DNA from 2 places in the Priestia sp. SIMBA_032 genome. Region 2 is predicted to be linked to the other one. Evidence: a T-box and tRNA genes for the amino acid it is inferred to sense, from the RefSeq annotation. Region 2 holds a T-box; the other holds one or more tRNA genes.
The links. A T-box is a leader RNA that pairs with one kind of tRNA and senses whether it is charged. The one in region 2 lies ahead of SB717_RS07065 (valine--tRNA ligase), so its partner is inferred to be a tRNA-Val.

Region 1: it encodes a tRNA-Val, which carries the amino acid that the T-box ahead of SB717_RS07065 (valine--tRNA ligase) is inferred to sense. The anticodon was not compared.

What each region holds. Positions count from the first base shown of each region.
Region 1 covers NZ_JAWRXD010000001.1:1,061,931-1,072,352, reverse strand. Annotated here, with positions in the region: gene gntK (gluconokinase) at 1-1,015, shown strand, start outside; gene SB717_RS05315 (NCS1 family nucleobase:cation symporter-1) at 1,295-2,821, shown strand; gene SB717_RS05310 (GntT/GntP/DsdX family permease) at 3,092-4,420, shown strand; gene SB717_RS05305 (DUF1349 domain-containing protein) at 4,575-5,186, shown strand; gene SB717_RS05300 (YitT family protein) at 5,225-5,845, opposite strand; gene SB717_RS05295 (Lrp/AsnC family transcriptional regulator) at 6,018-6,467, shown strand; gene SB717_RS05290 (arylamine N-acetyltransferase family protein) at 6,496-7,251, opposite strand; gene SB717_RS05285 (DsbA family oxidoreductase) at 7,272-7,625, opposite strand; gene SB717_RS05280 (DsbA family protein) at 7,705-7,893, opposite strand; tRNA gene SB717_RS05275 (tRNA-Val) at 8,024-8,095, shown strand; gene SB717_RS05270 (DEAD/DEAH box helicase) at 8,264-9,709, shown strand; gene SB717_RS05265 (copper homeostasis protein CutC) at 9,774-10,403, shown strand.
Region 2 covers NZ_JAWRXD010000002.1:223,572-233,993, forward strand. Annotated here, with positions in the region: gene hemB (porphobilinogen synthase) at 1-719, shown strand, start outside; gene hemL (glutamate-1-semialdehyde 2,1-aminomutase) at 736-2,025, shown strand; gene spoVID (stage VI sporulation protein D) at 2,173-3,336, shown strand; gene ysxE (spore coat protein YsxE) at 3,414-4,463, shown strand; gene SB717_RS07060 (hypothetical protein) at 4,475-4,672, opposite strand; T-box leader at 4,903-5,147, shown strand; gene SB717_RS07065 (valine--tRNA ligase) at 5,230-7,872, shown strand; gene SB717_RS07070 (bifunctional folylpolyglutamate synthase/dihydrofolate synthase) at 7,969-9,267, shown strand; gene SB717_RS07075 (DUF420 domain-containing protein) at 9,424-9,981, shown strand; gene SB717_RS07080 (hypothetical protein) at 10,167-10,361, shown strand; gene SB717_RS07085 (prepilin peptidase) at 10,358-10,422, shown strand, end outside.

The sequences.
Region 1 (10,422 bases), on a different contig from region 2:
TTCGATTGCATCAGCAACAGGTTTGTTTAATCTGAAAAATCTTGCGTGGGATGAAGAAGCACTAAAAGTAGCAGGTGTTACAACCGATCAGTTATCTACTCCTGTTTCAACCATGCATCAGTTAAAAGGGTTAAACCCAGAGCTTGCAGTTGAGATGCATTTACTTCCGGATACGCCCTTTATTGTAGGTGCAAGTGACGGTGTATTATCAAACTTAGGCGTAAATGCAATTGAACCAGGCGTTGTTGCGGTGACAATCGGGACAAGCGGAGCGATTCGAGCAGTCACTGACAAGCCAGTAGTGGATCCTAAAGGTCGTATTTTCTGTTATGCGTTGACAGAAGACCACTGGGTAATTGGCGGACCTGTAAATAACGGAGGCATGATTTTCAGATGGGCTCGCGATCAGTTTGGAGCGTCGGAAGTGGAAACAGCTAAACGTCTTGGAAAAGATCCGTATGAAGTATTAACGGATATTGCGGCTTTAGTGAAACCGGGAGCAGACGGCTTATTGTTTCATCCATACCTTTCAGGAGAGCGTGCGCCGCTTTGGGATGCAAATGCTAAAGGCTCATTTTTTGGCCTAGGTTTGCATCATAAAAAAGAACATATGATTCGTGCCGTACTAGAAGGCGTTATTTTTAACTTATATACGGTGTTATTGGCACTAGAAGAGTTAATTGGAGAGCCTACAAAAATTCAGGCAACAGGCGGATTTGCACGTTCTGCACTTTGGCGTCAAATGATGGCAGATATCTTTAACCAGGAAGTATCCGTGCCGGAAAGTTTTGAAAGTTCATGTTTAGGAGCAGTTATCCTTGGCTTATATAGCCTTGGCGAAGTCGACTCATTAAACGTTGTTTCCGATATGGTTGGAGCGACTAATCATCATTATCCAATCAAAGAAAACAGTGAAGTATATAAAGAGTTAACGGCTATCTATATTCGTTTGGCTCGCTTATTTAAAGAAGAATACGAAAGCATTACGGCTTTTCAAAAAAAATACGTACATTAAGTTCAAAGATCATCGCTTGAAGCTTTCAGGCGATGATCTTTTTGTGTGTTAGGTTATCTAACAACCAAAAGAGTTAACACTACACAATATATAAAAGTTCCCTCAAATAATGTTACAATTTGTCCAGTGTATCCCTGTTTCGCATTAAATATAATAAGGGATAACGTTAGTATTTATCACATACTAGAAGGAATCGTCACAAACGCCTTTATATTTCAGAAAATTCAAATAAAATTTGTTTTTTGAAATGAACTTATTTTATGAAAAGGGGTTTTATGGATGAAAACACAAATCGAGCAAGATGGAATTGTGACACTCACAGATGAGACGCACAATCAGCTGAGCGGCAGCGATCTTTGGAATGAAGATTTACGTCCTACTACGATGAAAGAACATTCTTGGAAAGGAGTTAACTTTGCCACGCTTTGGATTGGGATGTGTCTGTGTATTCCAGCTTACACAATGGCAAGCGGAATGATGACGCTTGGAATGAACTGGTGGCAAGCAATTGGGACAATCTTTTTAGGAAATGTAATTGTTCTTATTCCTATTTTGCTTAATTCTCACGCTGGAACCAAGTTTGGCATTCCTTATCCAGTATTTGCCCGCCTGTGGTTTGGAGATAAAGGAGCACATATCCCAGCACTGGCTAGGGCCATTGTGGCTGCTGGGTGGTTTGGAATTAATACATGGATTGGAACGGAAGCAATTGATACACTGCTAAGCGCTTCGTTTTCATCTTGGAATGGTTTAGCTGGTCATACAGCCATTGTATTTGCTCTCTTTTGGCTTTTAAATGTAGGAGTGGCATATAAAGGACCGCAAGCAATTAAAGTATTAGGAGCGATTGCTGCTCCGGTTATTGGTATTTCAGCTATTATTCTTTTTATATGGGCTTATACAAACTCAGGAGGGTGGGGCCCCATTTTATCTACGCCTTCTAAATTTACATCCACCGGAGAATTTCTAGCTGTATTTTTCCCTGCTTTAACCGGAGTCATTGCATTTTGGGCGACGCTCGCTTTGAACATTCCGGATTTTTGTCGATATGCTAGAAGTCAGAAATCCCAAATGGTTGCGCAAACCTTCTCTTTGCCGTTGACGATGAGTATTTTTTCATTTATTGGAATTGCTGTTACCTCGGCAACAATCGTTATATTCGGAGAAGCTATTTGGGATCCAGTGGCGTTAGTAGCTAAATTCCCTCCGTTTATTATTTTCTTAGGAACAATCGTTATCGTCCTTTCTTCTTTAACGATTAATGTGGGAGCAAATATTGTGGCGCCGGCCCGTGCAATTGAGAATCTGAATCCAAAGAAAATAACGTTTGCCATGGGGGCCCTGGTTACCGGTATCTTTGCTATTTTGCTTCAGCCATGGTACATCATGTCTAATTTCGGGAACTATATTTTCGGCTGGCTTGGCACATATGGAGCGCTGCTTGGTCCTATAGACGGCATCGCCATTGCTGACTACTGGCTTGTAAGAAGGAGACAGATGGCATTAAAGGATCTATACGAGGTAAACGGTCGCTATAGTTATTCAACAGGTTTTAATAAAAACGGTATTTATGCATTAGTAATTGGCGTAGCCATACCCGTTTTAGGTTTACTAATTCCTGGACTGCGCTTTTTGTGGGATAATGCCTGGACGTTTGGTCTATTCATTTCTATCATCGCTTACACGTATCTCATGAGAGGAGATAAAAGTGTATTAGCGCCGGGGGAATATGAAGAAATAACGTTAAAAACAAGCGAAAAACCGATTATCGACAGTCAAACGGCTGATCCAACCATCACCAAATAAATAAGATGAATCCAATCATTAACATGATTGGATTTTTTTATGTGTTAAAACTGTATGGAAGAAAATTGATAAAATTTTTTTGAGTTTTTTTATTGATTTAAGAATTTTTTTTTCATATAATTTAAGTAATAAAAAAATGAAATCGTTTTCTAAATTAACTAATGTAAACGATTTCGATAATTGAAACTTATTTTTTAAAAAATTCACAGGATGTAGAGCTTTTTTGCTGCATAGAGAAAGCGTTTACTTAAAGGGAAGGTGGAAAGCAAGATGGATGCATACTTATTAGCTATTACAGTTGCCGCAATTGTTATTGTTATTGTAGGTGTTTCAGTTTTTAAATGGCATGCGTTTATTAGTTTAACGGTTGCGAGTTTGTTTTTGGCAATTGCTTCTGGGTTATCAATGGATAAAATTGTTGGCGCTTACGAAACGGGAGTGGGCGGTGTTTTAGGCCACTTAGTAGGAATTTTAGCGCTGGGAACAATTTTAGGTAAGCTGATGGCCGATTCAGGTGCCGGCATGCAGGTAGCGGATTATTTCGTAAGAATATTCGGTGTGAAAAGACTGCCATGGGCGATGCTAGTAGCAGGTTTCATTATTGGTATTCCTGTTTTCTTCGAAGTAGGAATTTTAATTCTACTGCCTTTAGTTATTTCCATTCATAAAACAACAAAACAAAATATATTATTGATTGCTCTGCCGGTTATTGCGGGATTATCAATTGTTCACGGTCTCGTTCCTCCTCATCCAGGAGCGATGGCAGCTATTAGTATTTACGGAGCAAATACGGGGAAAGTGCTTTTATATGCATTAATCATTTCAATTCCAGCTGCAGTTATCGCTGGACCAGTTTTTGCAAAATGGGTTCACAAACGAGTGATTCCAGAAGGAGAGCCAGATTTAATTCGTATTACGACAACATCAAAAGATCTTCCTGGTACAGGCGTTTCATTCTTCGTCATTTTACTGCCCGTTCTATTAATGGTCTTAGCAGCTATAGCACCTGTTATTAACGGATTGCCAAGCGGCGTAGTGAAGTTTGTAGAATTAATAGGAAGTCCATTAATTGCACTTTTAATTGCTTGTTTTGCAGCGTTTTACTTGCTTGGAAAACGTCAAGGTATGACAAAAGATGTGATTAAAAAACTAACGGAAGAATGTTTGCTTCCTGTAGGATCTATTGTCTTAATTATTGGTGCAGGGGGCGGCTTCAAACAAGTATTAATCGATAGCGGAGTAGGTACCACGATTGGTCAAATGTCTGAACATCTATCTCTATCACCACTTGTACTTGCATTTTTAATTGCTGGATTAATCCGTATTGCTACAGGTTCAGCGACAGTGGCATTAACAACAGCCGCTGGTATTGTCTCACCAATCATTGAGCATATGTCCGGTGTTAACTTAGAACTGCTTGTTATCGTTACGGGTGCGGGTTCACTAATGTTCTCTCACGTTAATGATGCTGGCTTCTGGATGGTGAAAGAGTATTTAGGATTAACAGTGAAAGAAACGTTCAAAACATGGACCGTTCTGGAAACGCTTCTATCCTTTATTGCTTTTGCAGGGGCACTTATTCTAAATGCATTAATTTAAAAATAAGACTCTTTTACTCTATGTAAAAGAGTCTTATTTTTTTATGAAAGAAAAGAATTTATAAGAAAAATAATCAAAATATTTTATTTATTCGTTAAATTATGGCAAAATAGAAATAGAAGAATAATAGCTTCTAAGAAGGGAATGACAGAGAGTGAGTAATCAACTAGTATTTTTCACAAACTTTTCAGAAGGAAAATTAGATTCAGACGTTTCTTGGTATTGTCCACCAGCTCAATTTCAAATTGATACAGAAACGAATCGATTAGTGATTAAAACAGACGCTAAAACGGATTTTTGGCAGCGTACTCATTATGGCTTTGAAGCGGACAATGGACACTTTCTTTACCGTGAAGTAGAAGGCGACTTTGAAATCATGACAAAGGTGCATACATATCCAGTTAATCGCTACGATCAAGCAGGGCTCATGATTCGTGTATCAAAAGATACGTGGATCAAAACGTCAGTTGAATACAATCCCGATGGTCCTAACCAATTAGGAGCAGTCGTAACCAACCAAGGCTTCTCAGATTGGTCCAGCCAAAATTTTACTCAAAACAAATCAGCGCTTTATTTTAAAATTCAGCGCAAAAACGATGATTACACCGTTTGTTATTCAAGTGATGGAGATTCCTGGACTCAGCTCCGACTCGCTCACTTATTGAACTCAACCAAAGAACCTGTTCAAGTCGGTATTTATGCTTGTAGTCCTCAAGGAGAAGGGTATGAAGCCCAATTTGATTTTATAAAAGTAGAAAAAATGTAAATAAAAACCACGATTTAGCCACTGCTAAATCGTGGTTTTTATTTAGAAAGCGCATTATCTAAAGGCTGTGTGGCAGAAGCGGATGTCGGTTGATTGTGTAAAGCAATTTTTTGCTTGAAGTAGCTGATGACAAAACCTGTAATCGCAATGGATATAACAGAGAAAATTCCTTTTGAAAGTCCAATTGAATACATGCTCGACAGCACGACAAGAAAATCAAATGAAAAATTTACTTTTCCAGGATCCCAGCCGAATTTTCGCTGTGCGAATAATGCTAGAATATTAGCACCGCCGAGAGAAGCTCCGTTCATAAATAAAAGGGATAAGCCAAGGCCGGCAATTAGTCCGCCGGTAACAGCACCCATCAGGCTAGGAAGTGTAAAAGCAGGAAGCAAGTGATCGAGTGAAGTGAGAAGCGATAGCAAAGACACTGATCCTATAGTTGTGGCGGTAAATTTCCATCCCATTTGAAAGAAGGAAAAGAGATAAAAAGGAATATTAATGAGAAAAAAGATCACCGCAAAAGACAAGGGAAGGGCATATGACAAGCTGAGAGACAGACCAGCTGTTCCCCCCGTCACTACGTGAGAGTGCCGCAAGATAAGAACACCAATACTTGCAATCGTACATCCAAGAATAATCCATAAAACTTTTTGCATAAATAAACCCCTTTGTTTGTTTTTTCGGAATTTTCATTTTCAATTATCTACTTTAATGATAGGATATTAAATAAAGAAAACACATGTATAAATGAAGGAAATAATACTTGTTCTGTTATCAACTTGAATAAAGATTTTATTTATTATATTCATTTTGAAAGGAAAGGTTTGGATGGATCAAATCGATGCACAACTATTGTCTATTTTGCAAAGAGACGGACGTATGACGATTAGTGATTTATCAAAAAAGCTGGCTCTTAGCCGTCCAAGCGTATCAGAAAGACTGCAGCGTCTTCAGGAACGAGGAGTGATCCAGCGTTTCAGCGCTACGGTGTCTCCGAAAGCTTTAGGAAGAGATACACAGCTGTTTATTCAAGTAAGCGAATTAAAAAGAAAGCCAGAGGAATTTGAAGACTTTATTGAGCAAAATGAAGACGTGCTTGAATGTCATCGCGTAACGGGGCCGGTTTCTTACTTTATCAAAGCAGCCGTGTCTGGAATGGATGGACTTAGAATGCTCGTGGATGAACTGATTCCTTATGGAAATGTGAATACCTCAATTATTTTAAAGTCTCCTGTAGAAAACAGGATGATTACCCCTATAAAAAAACCGGCCCCATAAGAGGCCGGTTTTTTTGTGTAAGGACATATTAATAAAATCCTTTAATAATATAAAAATGATTTTGTAAAATATCAGGTATTTCTTCTTCTGAAACGTTCCTTTTCGTCTTTTTTCCGCCATCTGTTACAGTTAGCGTTTCACCAGAGAGGGTAATGCGCCCTGTAGGTGTTGCGATAGTAACAAGACGATTGTGTACAAACGGAGAATCAGCTGACGTTTGATTGAACTCACACATAGGAGTAAAGTCAGTCAGTTTCTTAGGAAGCGTAGACACACGGTAGAGTGTTTTCCATACATCATCTTCCCATCGCTGCAGATCATACATATGCTCAGCAACGCTTGTCATACGATAAGAGCCGCTTACATCTTTCACTACTTCGCCACTTAGAGGTATTGGTTTGCGAACAGAATCTCCAAATCCAACGTCCACGATATAAGACTGATTTTCAATCGTCACGAGGTTTGTAGCGTGACTCCCTTCAATTGTCCACGTTCCGTCGGGTTTTTTGACGGTAGCTGAAACGTAAGAGACTTCATATCCGCTTTCTTTTAACAGCCAGCCAAATAGGCCGTTTAATTCATAGCAAAATCCTCCGCGCAAATTTACAATTACTTTTTGAAAAATCCGTTCTAAATCAATGATAATAGGGGTTTGAGACAAAACGTCTAAGTTCTCAAAAGGAACATGAAGCATGTGCTTGTTCTGTAAAGCAGCTAAGTTTTCATACGTTGGGCTATCCGGTTTCTTAGCTAAAAAACGACTAAAATAATAATTAATATTCATCCAATGCACCTCTTAGTAAATCATTTCTCTCTGTCTTCAAGCTTAGCAGAATGTTCATGCAACAGCGCTTTTTCGACTGTTTCTTTGGAAGCAAACCGTTGCAGTATGCGGATGCCAATTTTTAAAGTTGGTACTTTCGTGACATGAGCATCTTCATACGCATGAACTAAGCTATCTTTATGAACTTGTTCGAACGTCCGGTCTTTTAAGATACGTGTAAATATTTCTTTATCTAAATGCAAAGAATCAGCGATTTCTGCTAAGACTTCAATCTGGCTAATGTCTTTTTCATCTTCCCAATAAGCTTTAAAAACAGCATCTACATAAGCACTTTCTTGACCATGTTTTTTAGCAAAATGAAAGCCTTCACGCACTAAATGAGTGCGCGGGACTGCGGGACTGCAGGCATGTCCGGCATCTTCATTTCTACGTGTAGCTGCTGTGCTAAGGGAGCTATCGATTCCAAGGTCTCTCTAAAAAATCTTCTACTTGCTCCATCTGTTGAGCTGGCTCAGGACAAAGTTCAAAAGGTTTCCATTCAATCTCAGCTTTTTGTTCTTTACTGACTTCTCTTAAAGGCTTAGTGGCTAGAAAACATAGTGGACAGAGAAAATCAAAATAAAATTCAACATGCGCTTTCATCCCGTCACGCTCCTTTATAGCATATTTTTATTTTATCAAAAGTAAAGACGGTTCTTCCAACTTGGGAACTGTGGAAAAATAGTTGACAAAATTGGATAACTCTTTCTATAATATAGTCAATACATATCACGAGCGATTAGTTCAGTGGGAGAATACATCCTTGACAGGGATGGGGTCGGGGGTTCGAATCCCTCATCGCTCATACCAAAGCCGTTTTCTTATTAATAAGAGAGCGGCTTTTCTCTTTTGTTTGACAAATCAATGCTATATTAAATCTTGAGCGCGTATAGAAGAATTAAAGTATAATGAAACATAGTGCATCAGGTCATGATAAAGATAATCACTAATTTAAAATAAATGAGGGTACAAAATGAATCAAAGAAGTTTTAGTCAATATGGTCTTAGTGACAAGGTAGCTAAGGCGCTTTCTAGTCTGCAATACAATCATCCTACGGAAGTACAAAGCAAGGTGCTTCCCATCGCGCTAGAAGAAAGAGATGTTGTCGTGAAGTCTCAAACAGGAAGTGGAAAAACGGCTTCCTTTGGCATTCCACTGTGTGAATTAGTTAATTGGGAAGAAAATAAGCCCCAAGCCTTAGTGTTAACACCTACACGAGAGCTGGCTGCACAGGTAAAAGAAGATATTACCAATATCGGCCGTTTTAAGCGAATTAAAGCAGCAGCTGTTTACGGAAAATCACCGTTTGCCAAGCAAAAAGTAGAATTAAAGCAAAAAACACATATTGTTGTAGGTACGCCTGGGCGAGTGCTTGATCATATAGAAAAAGAAACGCTTGCATTAGAGAAAATTCGTTATTTGGTTATTGATGAAGCAGATGAAATGCTAAATATGGGTTTTATTGACCAAGTAGAAGCAATTATTCAACATCTTCCTAGTGAACGTGTAACGATGCTTTTCTCCGCTACGCTTCCTGAAGATATTGAAGAGCTGTCTCGCAAATATATGAAGAAGCCGGTTGATGTTGAAATTAAAGCGAACGGATTAACAACAAGCACGATTGACCATTCTGTTATAACAGTAGAAAATGAACGTAAATTTGAACTGCTGAAAGACGTAACTACAGTAGAAAATCCGGACAGCTGCATCATTTTTTGCCGCACGCAAGAGCAGGTAAATACGCTGTTAGACGATTTAGATGATCTTGGATATCCTTGTGATAAAATTCACGGGGCAATGGTGCAAGAAGACCGTTTTGAGGTTATGAATGATTTCAAGAAAGGTAAATTTCGCTATTTAGTGGCGACAGATGTAGCTGCGAGAGGCATTGATATTGATAATATCACACACGTTATTAACTACGACCTTCCGTTAGAAAAAGAAAGCTACGTTCATCGTACAGGAAGAACGGGACGTGCCGGTAAAAACGGGAAAGCGATCACATTTGTAACGCCTTATGAAGAGAGAATGCTATCGGAAATTGAAGAATATATCGGTTTTTCAATTCCAACATCTCCCCCTCCTTCTAAAGAAGAAGTACAGCAGGCAGCATCCGCTTTTACTGAAAAAATCAATGAGCGTCCAGAAGTTAAAAAGGATAAAAGCGAGTCATTAAATAAAGACATTATGAAGCTGTATTTTAACGGAGGAAAGAAAAAGAAAATTAGAGCGGTTGATTTTGTGGGAACAATTGCGAAGTTAGACGGAGTAACCGCAGACGATATTGGAATTATTACGATTCAAGAAAATGTCTCTTATGTAGAGATTTTGAATGGAAAAGGTCCAAAAGTGTTACAAGCAATGAAAAACAAAACGATTAAAGGAAAGAAACTAAAAGTTCATAAAGCAATTAAATAGCAGAAGGAAGTCCATCTTTTTAAAGATGGGCTTTATTTATACAGCCAATAAAGGAGTTGAAAATATGAAGTACATAAAAGAAGCGTGTGTAGAAGGGTATGAGCAGGCAAAAAAAGCCGAAAAGCTAGGAGCAGACCGCATTGAATTATGTGACAATCTCAGTCAAGGAGGCACTACGCCAAGTTACGGCACCATTCAATATGCAAGCGAACATCTTGATACAGATATCAACGTGATTATTCGTCCAAGAATTGGTGATTTTGTATATTCCGAAGCAGAATATCAAATTATGAAAAAAGACGTTAAAACATGTAAAGACCTTGGAGTGAACGGAGTAGTATTCGGCATTTTAACAGAAGAAGCTGAAATCGATTACGGACGCACTAAAGAGTTAATAGCAGAAGCTCGTCCTTTAAGCATTACATTTCATATGGCATTTGATGAGACTAAAGATAAATACAAAGCCATTGATATACTTAGTGAATTGGGAGCAGACCGTATTTTGACAAAAGGAGGGAAAGGATCTGCTTTGCAAAATCTGCATATGCTCCGAGAATTGATCACATATGCTAATGAACGTATTATTATTTTGCCCGGCGGAGGAATTCATGAAGGCAACGCAGAGCGGGTTATGAAAGAAACAAAAGCAGCTGAATTACACGGAACAAAAATTGTAGGAGATTTATCTCGTTAAATAAAAAAGCTGTTCCAAA
Region 2 (10,422 bases):
CCGTCGGCTCACAGGCATACCATGACCACGGAATTGTCCAAAAAGGTATTCGTCAAATTAAAGAAAATTTTCCAGACTTTGTTGTTATCGCAGATACATGCTTGTGTCAATACACAGATCATGGACACTGTGGTGTAATTGAAGACGGAAAAATCTTAAACGATCCTAGCCTTGACTTATTAGCGCGTACAGCGGTTAGTCAAGCTAAAGCAGGAGCGGATATTATTGCGCCTTCAAACATGATGGACGGTTTCGTGGCAGCTATTCGCCACGGTCTAGACGAAGCTGGATTTGAAGATGTACCGGTGATGTCTTATGCTGTTAAATATGCATCTGCTTTTTACGGACCATTCCGTGATGCAGCGCATTCTTCTCCTCAATTTGGAGACCGTAAAACATATCAAATGGACCCAGCCAATCGCTTAGAAGCACTTCGGGAAGCGGAATCTGATGTTGAAGAAGGAGCAGATTTCTTAATTGTAAAACCAGCTCTATCATATTTAGATATTATGCGCGATGTAAAAAATACGTTTAATTTACCCGTAGTGGCTTATAATGTGAGCGGTGAATATTCAATGATTAAAGCGGCAGCTCAAAACGGCTGGGTAAATGAAAAAGAGATTGTTCTTGAAAAATTAATTAGCATGAAGCGTGCAGGAGCGGATTTAATTGTAACGTATCATGCTAAAGACGCAGCACGCTGGTTATCTGACAAGTAATTAAGGAGGCTTACACATGAGAAGTTATGAAAAGTCAAAAGCAGCTTTTTTAGAAGCGCAGCAATTAATGCCGGGTGGAGTAAACAGTCCTGTTCGTGCATTTAAATCAGTAGATATGGATCCTATTTTTATGGAACGAGGAAAAGGCGCTACGATTTACGATATTGACGGCAACAAATATATTGACTACGTCTTATCATGGGGACCTTTAATTCACGGACATTCCAACGATCAAGTAGTTGAAGCAGTAAAAAAAGTAACGGAATCTGGCACAAGCTTTGGTGCACCAACATTAATTGAAAATGAGCTTGCTAAGGTTGTGATTGAGCGCGTTCCTTCAATCGAAATCGTCCGTATGGTAAGTTCAGGTACGGAAGCAACGATGAGCGCACTGCGTTTAGCACGTGGCTATACGGGCCGCAACAAAATTTTAAAATTTGAAGGCTGTTACCATGGACACGGTGACTCTCTTCTCATTAAAGCAGGCTCAGGCGTTGCAACGTTAGGCCTACCAGATAGTCCGGGAGTGCCTGAAGGAATCGCTAAAAATACGATTACAGTGCCGTACAATGATTTAGAAAGCGTACAATATGCTTTTAAAGAATTCGGAGATGACATTGCCGGAGTAATCGTTGAACCGGTAGCAGGAAATATGGGTGTGGTACCACCTCAACCAGGTTTCTTACAAGGGCTTCGTGATATCACATCAGATTATGGCTCACTGCTCATTTTTGATGAAGTAATGACAGGGTTCCGAGTAGCGTACAACTGTGCACAGGGCTACTACAACATTACGCCTGACTTAACTTGCCTAGGGAAAGTAATCGGTGGTGGTTTACCAGTAGGTGCTTACGGTGGTAAAGCTGAAATTATGGAGCGAGTTGCACCAAGCGGCCCTATTTATCAAGCAGGTACATTATCAGGTAATCCGCTTGCGATGACCGCTGGATACGAGACATTAACACAGCTGACACCTCAATCCTACGATGAGTTCATTCGTAAAGCAGATCGATTAGAAGAAGGATTGATGGCAGCAGCTGAAAAATATGATGTACCGTTTACCGTAAACCGAGCTGGTTCAATGATCGGTTTCTTCTTTACAAACGAACAGGTAATAAATTACGAAACAGCAAAAACATCGAATTTAGATTATTTTGCAGCTTACTATCGTGAAATGGCTAATGAAGGCGTGTTTTTACCTCCTTCTCAGTTCGAAGGAATGTTTTTATCAACTTCTCATACGGATGCAGACATTGAACATACAATTGCAGCAGCTGAAAAAGCTTTTTCAAAGTTGCGTGGATAAACAGCCAAATAAGAATAACTTTTATATCAAAGCTTACGGAGGATTCCGTAAGCTTTTTTAGTTTTCAAGACATATTTTAATTTATTTGTTCATACATCTTTAATGACCGCGCTATTACCTGGCGGGTGTTGGAAGGGGGAGAACAATTTGTCGCAGGATAATTTATCATGTCTGCGTTTTTCCGTAGAAGAATCAGTATGGTTTCAAAAAGGACAGGAAGTCTCACAACTTTTGTCTATCTCCTTAGAGCCTCAAGTATCTATTCAAGAATATGACCAATATGTGTCTATTCGAGGAGCATTACAATTAACAGGTGAATACGAAACGTACGAGGGAGAGCACTCGTTACGCGAATATACAAATGAGAATCAAGTGCAATCTATCTCTGTCCGTGAAGACGGAACGGCTGAATTATCACATCAATTTCCTGTTGATATTACCATTCCTAAAAATCGTATTCAAAGTATTGAAGATGTATATGTATCTATTGATTTATTTGATTATGAATTGCCAGGCACAAATCAGCTGCAGCTAATGGCTGACTTGTCCATCACAGGATTGTATGGAGAACAGCATGAAGAACGAGAAGAAGAGGAAGAGTTTGCGGAAGAACATCACATCGTCTCCTATGAAGAAGCAGACGATGCTGAAGAGGTATATACTGAAAACTTTGCTCAAGAAGAAGAGGAGCAAGAGGAACAAGAGGAACAAGAGGAGCAAGAGTTTGACGTAAGCTATCGTGAAGCTCCTGCACTTTTAGAGGCAGAGGCTATTGAAGAAGATCATTCAGAAGAGCCTCCTAGTTATTTTTCATCTGTATTTAAAAAAGAATCTCGTGCTGAGCAGGTCGTGGAATATGAAGAGGAAGCATATGAACCATTTGAAGTCGAAGTGAAAAAAGAGGCACAAATCGAGGAAGAAAGAGAGGACAATGTGATTGAGCTGTTTCAGCTTCGTCAAGAGCAAGAAAGTTTAGAAGAATCGCAAGCTAGTGAATTGACGTATGCTGGCGTTCAACAAGAGGCTGAGCAAGAAGAAGCTGAGCAAGAAGAGGAAAAGATTATTGTTGAATTTCGTAAAGAAGAAAATGAAAGCGGACGAAATGAAAACGCCCTTTATTTAACAAAGCTCTTTTCGCGGGAAGAAGAAGCTTTTTCAACGTGGAAGCTTTGTATTGTTCAAGACGGAGATTCGCTTGATACGATAGCAAACCGCTATAATACGAATGTACAAAACATTTTACGAGTAAATAATTTAGAAGATGAATATGAGCTGGAAGAAGGAAGCATCTTAAATATTCCTGTTCGTTAAAGTCGGAAAGAAAACAGTTGTGACGCATATAATGTCTTAACTGTTTTCTTTATTTTTTACGAGGAAGGAGAATATAGATGCAGCGGACAGTAGCAGACTACAAAGTATTGTTAAAAGAATATGACTTAGATGTTGACTTTATCGAAGACTACGGAAAAGTAAAAAAAGTCTATACGAAAACCGGCGTATTTGCGCTGAAAGAAATGACGAATCATCAAGAACGAAATCAGAGCTTCATTCAAAAGCTGCAGAACGTGTATCAAAAAGGATGGATGGGCTTTGTCCCTATTTATCAAACGAAACGTTCTCAGCCCATTGTTTCAGATGAAAGCGGCTCATATTACTTAATGCCGTGGCTCCCAAATAACCCAACCGAAGAGCGTGATATTCGATATCATAAATTATTTCAAGAGCTTGCTAAGCTTCACGGCGCTTCGGCGCAGGAAGTAGAAGTAAAAAAAGAAGATATAGAAAATCATTATACATCGATGAAAGAAACGTGGGAAAAACGTCAGGAAGAGCTGAAGCAATACGTAGTAGAATGCGAGAAGAAAGTTTATATGTCACCGTTTGAATTGCATTACTGTACATTTTATTACGAAATGACGAGAGCACTTGAATTTGGTTTTGGAAAGCTCGATCAGTGGAACGATGAAATGGAAGAAAAAGAAAAGATCCGGCTGGTTACTTCTCATGGAAAGCTATCGGCTAAACATTTTATCTATGACGAACGGGGAAATGGTTTTTTTATTAATTTTGAACATGCAAAAGATGCTTCACCGATTTATGATCTGGTCTCATTTTATTTCCGTACTCTTCGCACGTACCCAGTAACTACCTATGACAGCTATGAGTGGTTTAGCACTTATGAAAAACATTTTGCTCTCAGAGAAGAGGAAAGACTGCTTTTGCACAGTTATTTAGCGTTTCCAGAACCCCTGTATCAGTGTATCGTTCAATATAGGCATCATAAAGAAAGTAAAACGGAGCTTGAACATATGCAGTCATTTATTCGAGCATACTGGCTGACGAAAAATATTGAACAGCTGAATATTAAAATATTTGAAGTAGATCAGCAAAAAAAAATGGCAGCGGAAGCAGCTGCACAAGCCCAAGCGAACGAATAGCGCTTGGGCTTTTAAATCCAGTCCGAATATAAAGCAACCGCTAGTATGGCAAGCAGTGCCAACAACAGTACATCAAAGGTTGTAGGAAAAAATAGTGTACGTATACCTTGAAAAATTGTTAAAGGAACAATAAACTGTCCACAAGCCGCTCCTGCTGTTTTGAGCCACCGCTGCAGCTGATACGAATTTACATTTATTCGTTTCTTCATTTGTACATGCCCCTTTCAATCCACGTGCCCAGGTTAAAGTCAGTATATGAAAAAAGTAAGAAATGGTGACATTTTTTTGAGTGGACTCTTCATTTTATTTCCAAATTTAGCGAGTGAATGAAAAAATAAAGAGCAGAACAAAAAAATTATGAATATTATCGTAAAAAAGTGGAGAAGATTATTGACGATTCAACATTTTTTCATATAGTATAATTAAGAGAAATTCATACATAAATACAGTGAATAGGAAGAGTACGGGATGTTCGTCTTTCAGAGAGAGGAATCAGCTGCTGTGAGATTTCTTAAGAATGTGCACTCGGAATGTCGCCTATGAGTAGCTTTTTTGAACAGCTGCATAGCTCAGTAGAAAAAGCCGGTTAATCAACCGTTATGAAATGAAGTGTATAGGCTTATCAAACGGGATACGTCTATAAAAAAAGGTGGTACCGCGAAATCAACTCCTTTCGTCCTTTTATTAGGAAAGGAGTTTTTTTATGTTTATAAAAGGTTTACACAGTTTCTAAAGACTGAAACTTTATATTATGGAGGTATACATTATGTCTGAAAAAGAAGTGACTCTTCCAACGAAGTATGATCCAAAAACCGTTGAAGAAAATCGTTATCAGTATTGGTTAGACGGGAAGTTTTTTGAAGCAACAAATGATCCTGAAAAAGAGCCGTATACAATTGTAATTCCACCCCCAAACGTAACGGGCAAGCTGCATTTAGGCCACGCTTGGGATACAACGTTACAAGATATTTTAACGCGTATGAAGCGCATGCAAGGCTATGACGTTCTATGGCTTCCAGGCATGGACCATGCAGGGATTGCAACGCAGGCAAAAGTAGAAGAAAAGCTTCGCAGCGAAGGGAAAAGCCGCTACGATTTAGGCCGCGAAAACTTTGTAGCTGAAACGTGGAAATGGAAAGAAGAATATGCAAGCTTTATTCGCCAGCAGTGGTCGAAGCTAGGACTGGGCTTGGACTATTCACGCGAGCGCTTTACACTTGATGAAGGTCTTTCTAAAGCAGTGCGTGAAGTATTCGTAACGCTTTACAAAAAAGGGTTAATCTATCGCGGAGAATATATTATTAACTGGGATCCAGCTACAAAAACAGCTCTTTCAGACATCGAGGTTATTTACAAAGATGTACAAGGTGCGTTTTATCATATGCGCTATCCGTTAGCAGACGGTTCTGGACATATTGAAATCGCAACAACTCGTCCTGAAACGATGCTAGGAGATACGGCTGTAGCTGTTCACCCTGAAGACGATCGCTATAAGCACTTAATCGGCAAAAAGGTGATCCTTCCGATTGTAGGGCGTGAAATTCCTATCGTAGGCGATGATTATGTTGATATGGAATTCGGTTCTGGTGCGGTAAAAATTACGCCTGCTCATGACCCGAACGATTTTGAAATTGGAAACCGTCATAATTTAGAGCGTATTTTAGTGATGAATCAAGACGGTACGATGAATGACAAAGCAGGTAAATATGAAGGAATGGATCGTTTTGCTTGTCGTAAGCAAATTGTTAAAGACCTTCAAGAAGACGGCGTATTGTTCAACATTGAAGACCACATGCATTCAGTAGGTCACAGTGAACGAAGCGGTGCCGTTGTTGAACCTTATTTATCAACTCAATGGTTTGTAAAAATGCAGCCGTTAGCAGATAAAGCAGTAGATCTTCAAAAACAAGAAGAAAAAGTAAACTTTGTACCTGACCGTTTTGAAAAGACGTACTTACACTGGATGGAAAATATTCGCGACTGGTGTATTTCGCGTCAGCTTTGGTGGGGACACCGCATTCCAGCTTGGTATCACAAAGAAACTGGAGAAGTATACGTAGATCATGAGGCTCCAGCAGATATCGAAAACTGGGAACAGGATTCAGATGTATTAGACACATGGTTCAGTTCAGCGCTATGGCCGTTCTCAACAATGGGCTGGCCGGATGTGGATGCAGCTGATTTCAAACGCTACTACCCAACAAATGTGCTTGTAACAGGCTACGACATTATCTTCTTCTGGGTATCTCGTATGATTTTCCAAGGTCTTGAATTTACGGGTAAACGTCCGTTTGACGATGTACTCATTCACGGTCTTGTACGAGATGCTGAAGGTCGTAAAATGAGTAAATCACTTGGTAACGGCGTAGATCCAATGGAAGTAATCGAGAAATACGGTGCGGACTCTCTTCGCTACTTCTTATCTACAGGAAGCTCACCAGGACAAGATTTACGCTTCAGCTTTGAAAAAGTCGAAGCGACGTGGAACTTTGCAAATAAAATTTGGAATGCTTCTCGTTTTGCATTAATGAACATGGACGGCATCACATTTGAAGAGCTTGATTTATCAGGTGAAAAATCCGTTGCTGATAAATGGATTTTAACGCGCTTAAATGAGACGATTGAGCACGTAACAAAATTAGCTGACAAATATGAATTCGGTGAAGTTGGACGCATTCTCTATAACTTTATTTGGGATGATTTCTGCGATTGGTACATTGAAATGGCTAAACTTCCTCTTTACGGAGAAGACGAAGCAGCTAAAAAGACAACTCGCTCAATTTTAGCTTATGTACTTGATAACACAATGCGACTTTTACATCCATTCATGCCGTTTATTACTGAGGAAATTTGGCAAAGCTTGCCGCATGAAGGCGAATCAATTACAGTAGCTAAATGGCCGGAAGTACGCGCTGAGCTTTCGGATAAAGAAGCTGCTAACGATATGCGTTTACTTGTAGATATTATCCGTGCTGTTCGTAATATTCGTGCTGAAGTGAACACGCCGATGAGCAAACAAGTAAAATTATTTATTAAAGCTAAAGATGAAAATATTCAAAGCCAGCTTGAAAAGAACCGTGCGTATGTAGAACGTTTCTGTAATCCAAGTGAGCTTGTGATTTCAACTGAGGTTTCATTAGATGAAAAAGCGATGAGTGCTGTTGTAACAGGAGCAGAATTAATTTTACCTCTGGAAGGTTTAATTAATATCGAAGAAGAAATCGCACGTTTAGAAAAAGAATACGACAAGTTAAACAAAGAAGTAGAACGTGTACAAAAGAAATTAAACAACCAAGGCTTTATTGCAAAAGCGCCTGCTAAAGTAGTAGAAGAAGAGCGTGCAAAAGAGCAAGATTACGTTGAAAAACGCGAAGCTGTTCAGTCTCGTATTGCTGAATTACGCGGATAATCAATGGGTTAATGAATGAACAGAAAAAGCGTGGCTTGTATAGCGACGTTTTTTCTTTACATAATAATAGCGATGGAAAAGAAAGGTGAATAAAAGATGATAACGACATATGAAGAAGCGCTTGATTGGATTCATAACAGACTTCGCTTTGGAATCAAGCCGGGGTTAGAACGAATGGAATGGATGCTAGAGCAGCTTGATTTCCCACAGCAAAATATAAATGCTATTCATGTTGCTGGGACGAATGGTAAAGGTTCTACAGTTTCTTATTTGCGAAACATGTTAGAAGAAGCAGGGTATAAAGTTGGAACGTTTACTTCTCCTTATATCGAAACATTTAATGAGCGGATTAGCGTGAATGGACAGCCTATTTCAGATCAAGCAATGACCGCTCTTGTTCAGGAAGTAAAGCCTGTAGTGGAGCGACTAGAACATACGGACTTAGGGTCAGCAACGGAATTTGAAGTGATTACAATCATGGCTTTTCTTTATTTCGGCTATCATGATTCAGTTGACTATGCTGTGTTTGAAACAGGTCTTGGGGGACGATATGATTCAACAAACGTTGTGAATCCTATGGTGAGTGTTATTACAAACATTGGATTTGATCACATGGCGATACTAGGTGATACGGTAGAAGAAATTGCAGCAGAAAAAGCGGGGATTATTAAAAAAGAAGTCCCTATTATTACGGGTGCCGAGCAGGTAAAGGCGCTTGACGTCATTACAGAAGAGGCAAATTCGAAGCAGGCTCCGTTATTTGTGTTAGGAAAAGAATTTAAAATTGAAAACTATGAGCCCTTAGCAAATGGAGAAGGCTTTACGTTAAAAACACCGTATGGCACATTTGAACACTTGCAATTAAATATGCTTGGCTATCATCAAGTTAAAAATGCAGCTTTGGCTGTGATGGCCGTGTGTTATTTAAAAGAAAAGAAAAAGCTTTCTATCTCCAATGAGCAAATGATAAAAGGGATTCAGCATACAAAGTGGAACGGCCGCTTTGAGATAGTAAATGAGCATCCTTTAACGATTATTGATGGGGCTCATAATGCAGAAGGCATTGATAGCCTGTTATCTACTTTACGCCTTCATTATGAAGGTCGAAACATTCATTTAGTTTTCAGCTGCTTAAATGATAAAAGCGCTGATCGAATGGTCCAAGAACTTGAAACAATCGCTGCAAGTATTACATTTACGTCGTTTGACTTTCCTCGTGCTCGCACAGCCGCGGAGCTTTATGAGATGAGTACTCATCATAATAAGCATATGGACGAGGATTGGAAAAAAGCAATTGCTTACGTAAAGAAAAAGGCGACAGGTGAACAAGACATGGTCGTGATTACAGGGTCTCTGTATTTTATATCAGAAGTGCGGGCTTTTCTTCTCAAATGAGCAAAAGCAGCAAGTGGAATCTTGCTGCTTTTAACATAATGTAAGGAAGGGATACGGATAATAAGGAAGCACTAAGTTCAAAGTATTGTCACTTTCACCCCCTAGGTAAGTGATATATAATAAACATGTACATCACTAAATAAGGAGATTGTTAACATGAGTAAGAATAATGAAAAAATTGTACCGAAAAGTAATAAAAACTTTACCGGTATTATTCTTACCTTTTCAGTGATAGCGAATGTTATTATTTTACTGCTATTCTTTTCGAATATTGGCTATCAAGGAAAAGTAAGTTTTGATTTGACTATCTTTCCACGGTTAAATGCTATTTTGAATAGTTTTACGTTTATTTTTTTAGTTGCAGCGTTGATTTCAATTTTCAGGAAAAATATCAATGCTCATAAAGGTTTTATTTTAGCAGCATTTACTTCCACACTGCTCTTTTTAGTTTCATATTTAACGTTCCACTACATTTCTACAGAAACAGCTACGTTCGGTGGGGAAGGAATCGTTCGTCCCATTTACTTCTTTATTTTGATCACACACAGTTTCCTAGCAGCGATTATTGTTCCGCTGGCACTGTTTGCACTTGTGTGGGGCTGGACAATGCAAGTTGAAAAACATAAAAAAATTGTGAGATGGACAATGCCAATCTGGCTTTATGTAAGTCTTACAGGTGTAATTGTCTACTTATTTATGGCTCCTTACTATTAAAAAACGTCTGCTTTTGCAGACGTTTTTTTATGCTGTTTTTGTTTTTTAGTGGTATAATCCTTATTACCTATAAAAGGTGTGTTTTAAGGAAGGAGGCATACAGAATATGACTTTTATGGGTATTATGATTCAGTGTATTAATGAAGGAGCTGTTTGATACTAATCAATAAAGGAGAGGTGTGGAAATGGATAAACTGTCCACGAAGAATAAAGGACTTTCTCTAATGCAAGTGATCATACTGGTTATCATAATAGGTCTTCTAGCAGCTTTTCTCATTCCGTTTATTGGCAGCTATTTAAAAGGAAAAGATACATTGCCCTATTCAAAAGAAAATCTACAGTTAGTATTCTGTACCCCTGAAATGGAAGGAGTCGTATGAGTTTAATTTACCTTTATCTATTTGTTTCAGGTCTCACTCTAGGTTCATTATATAACGTAGC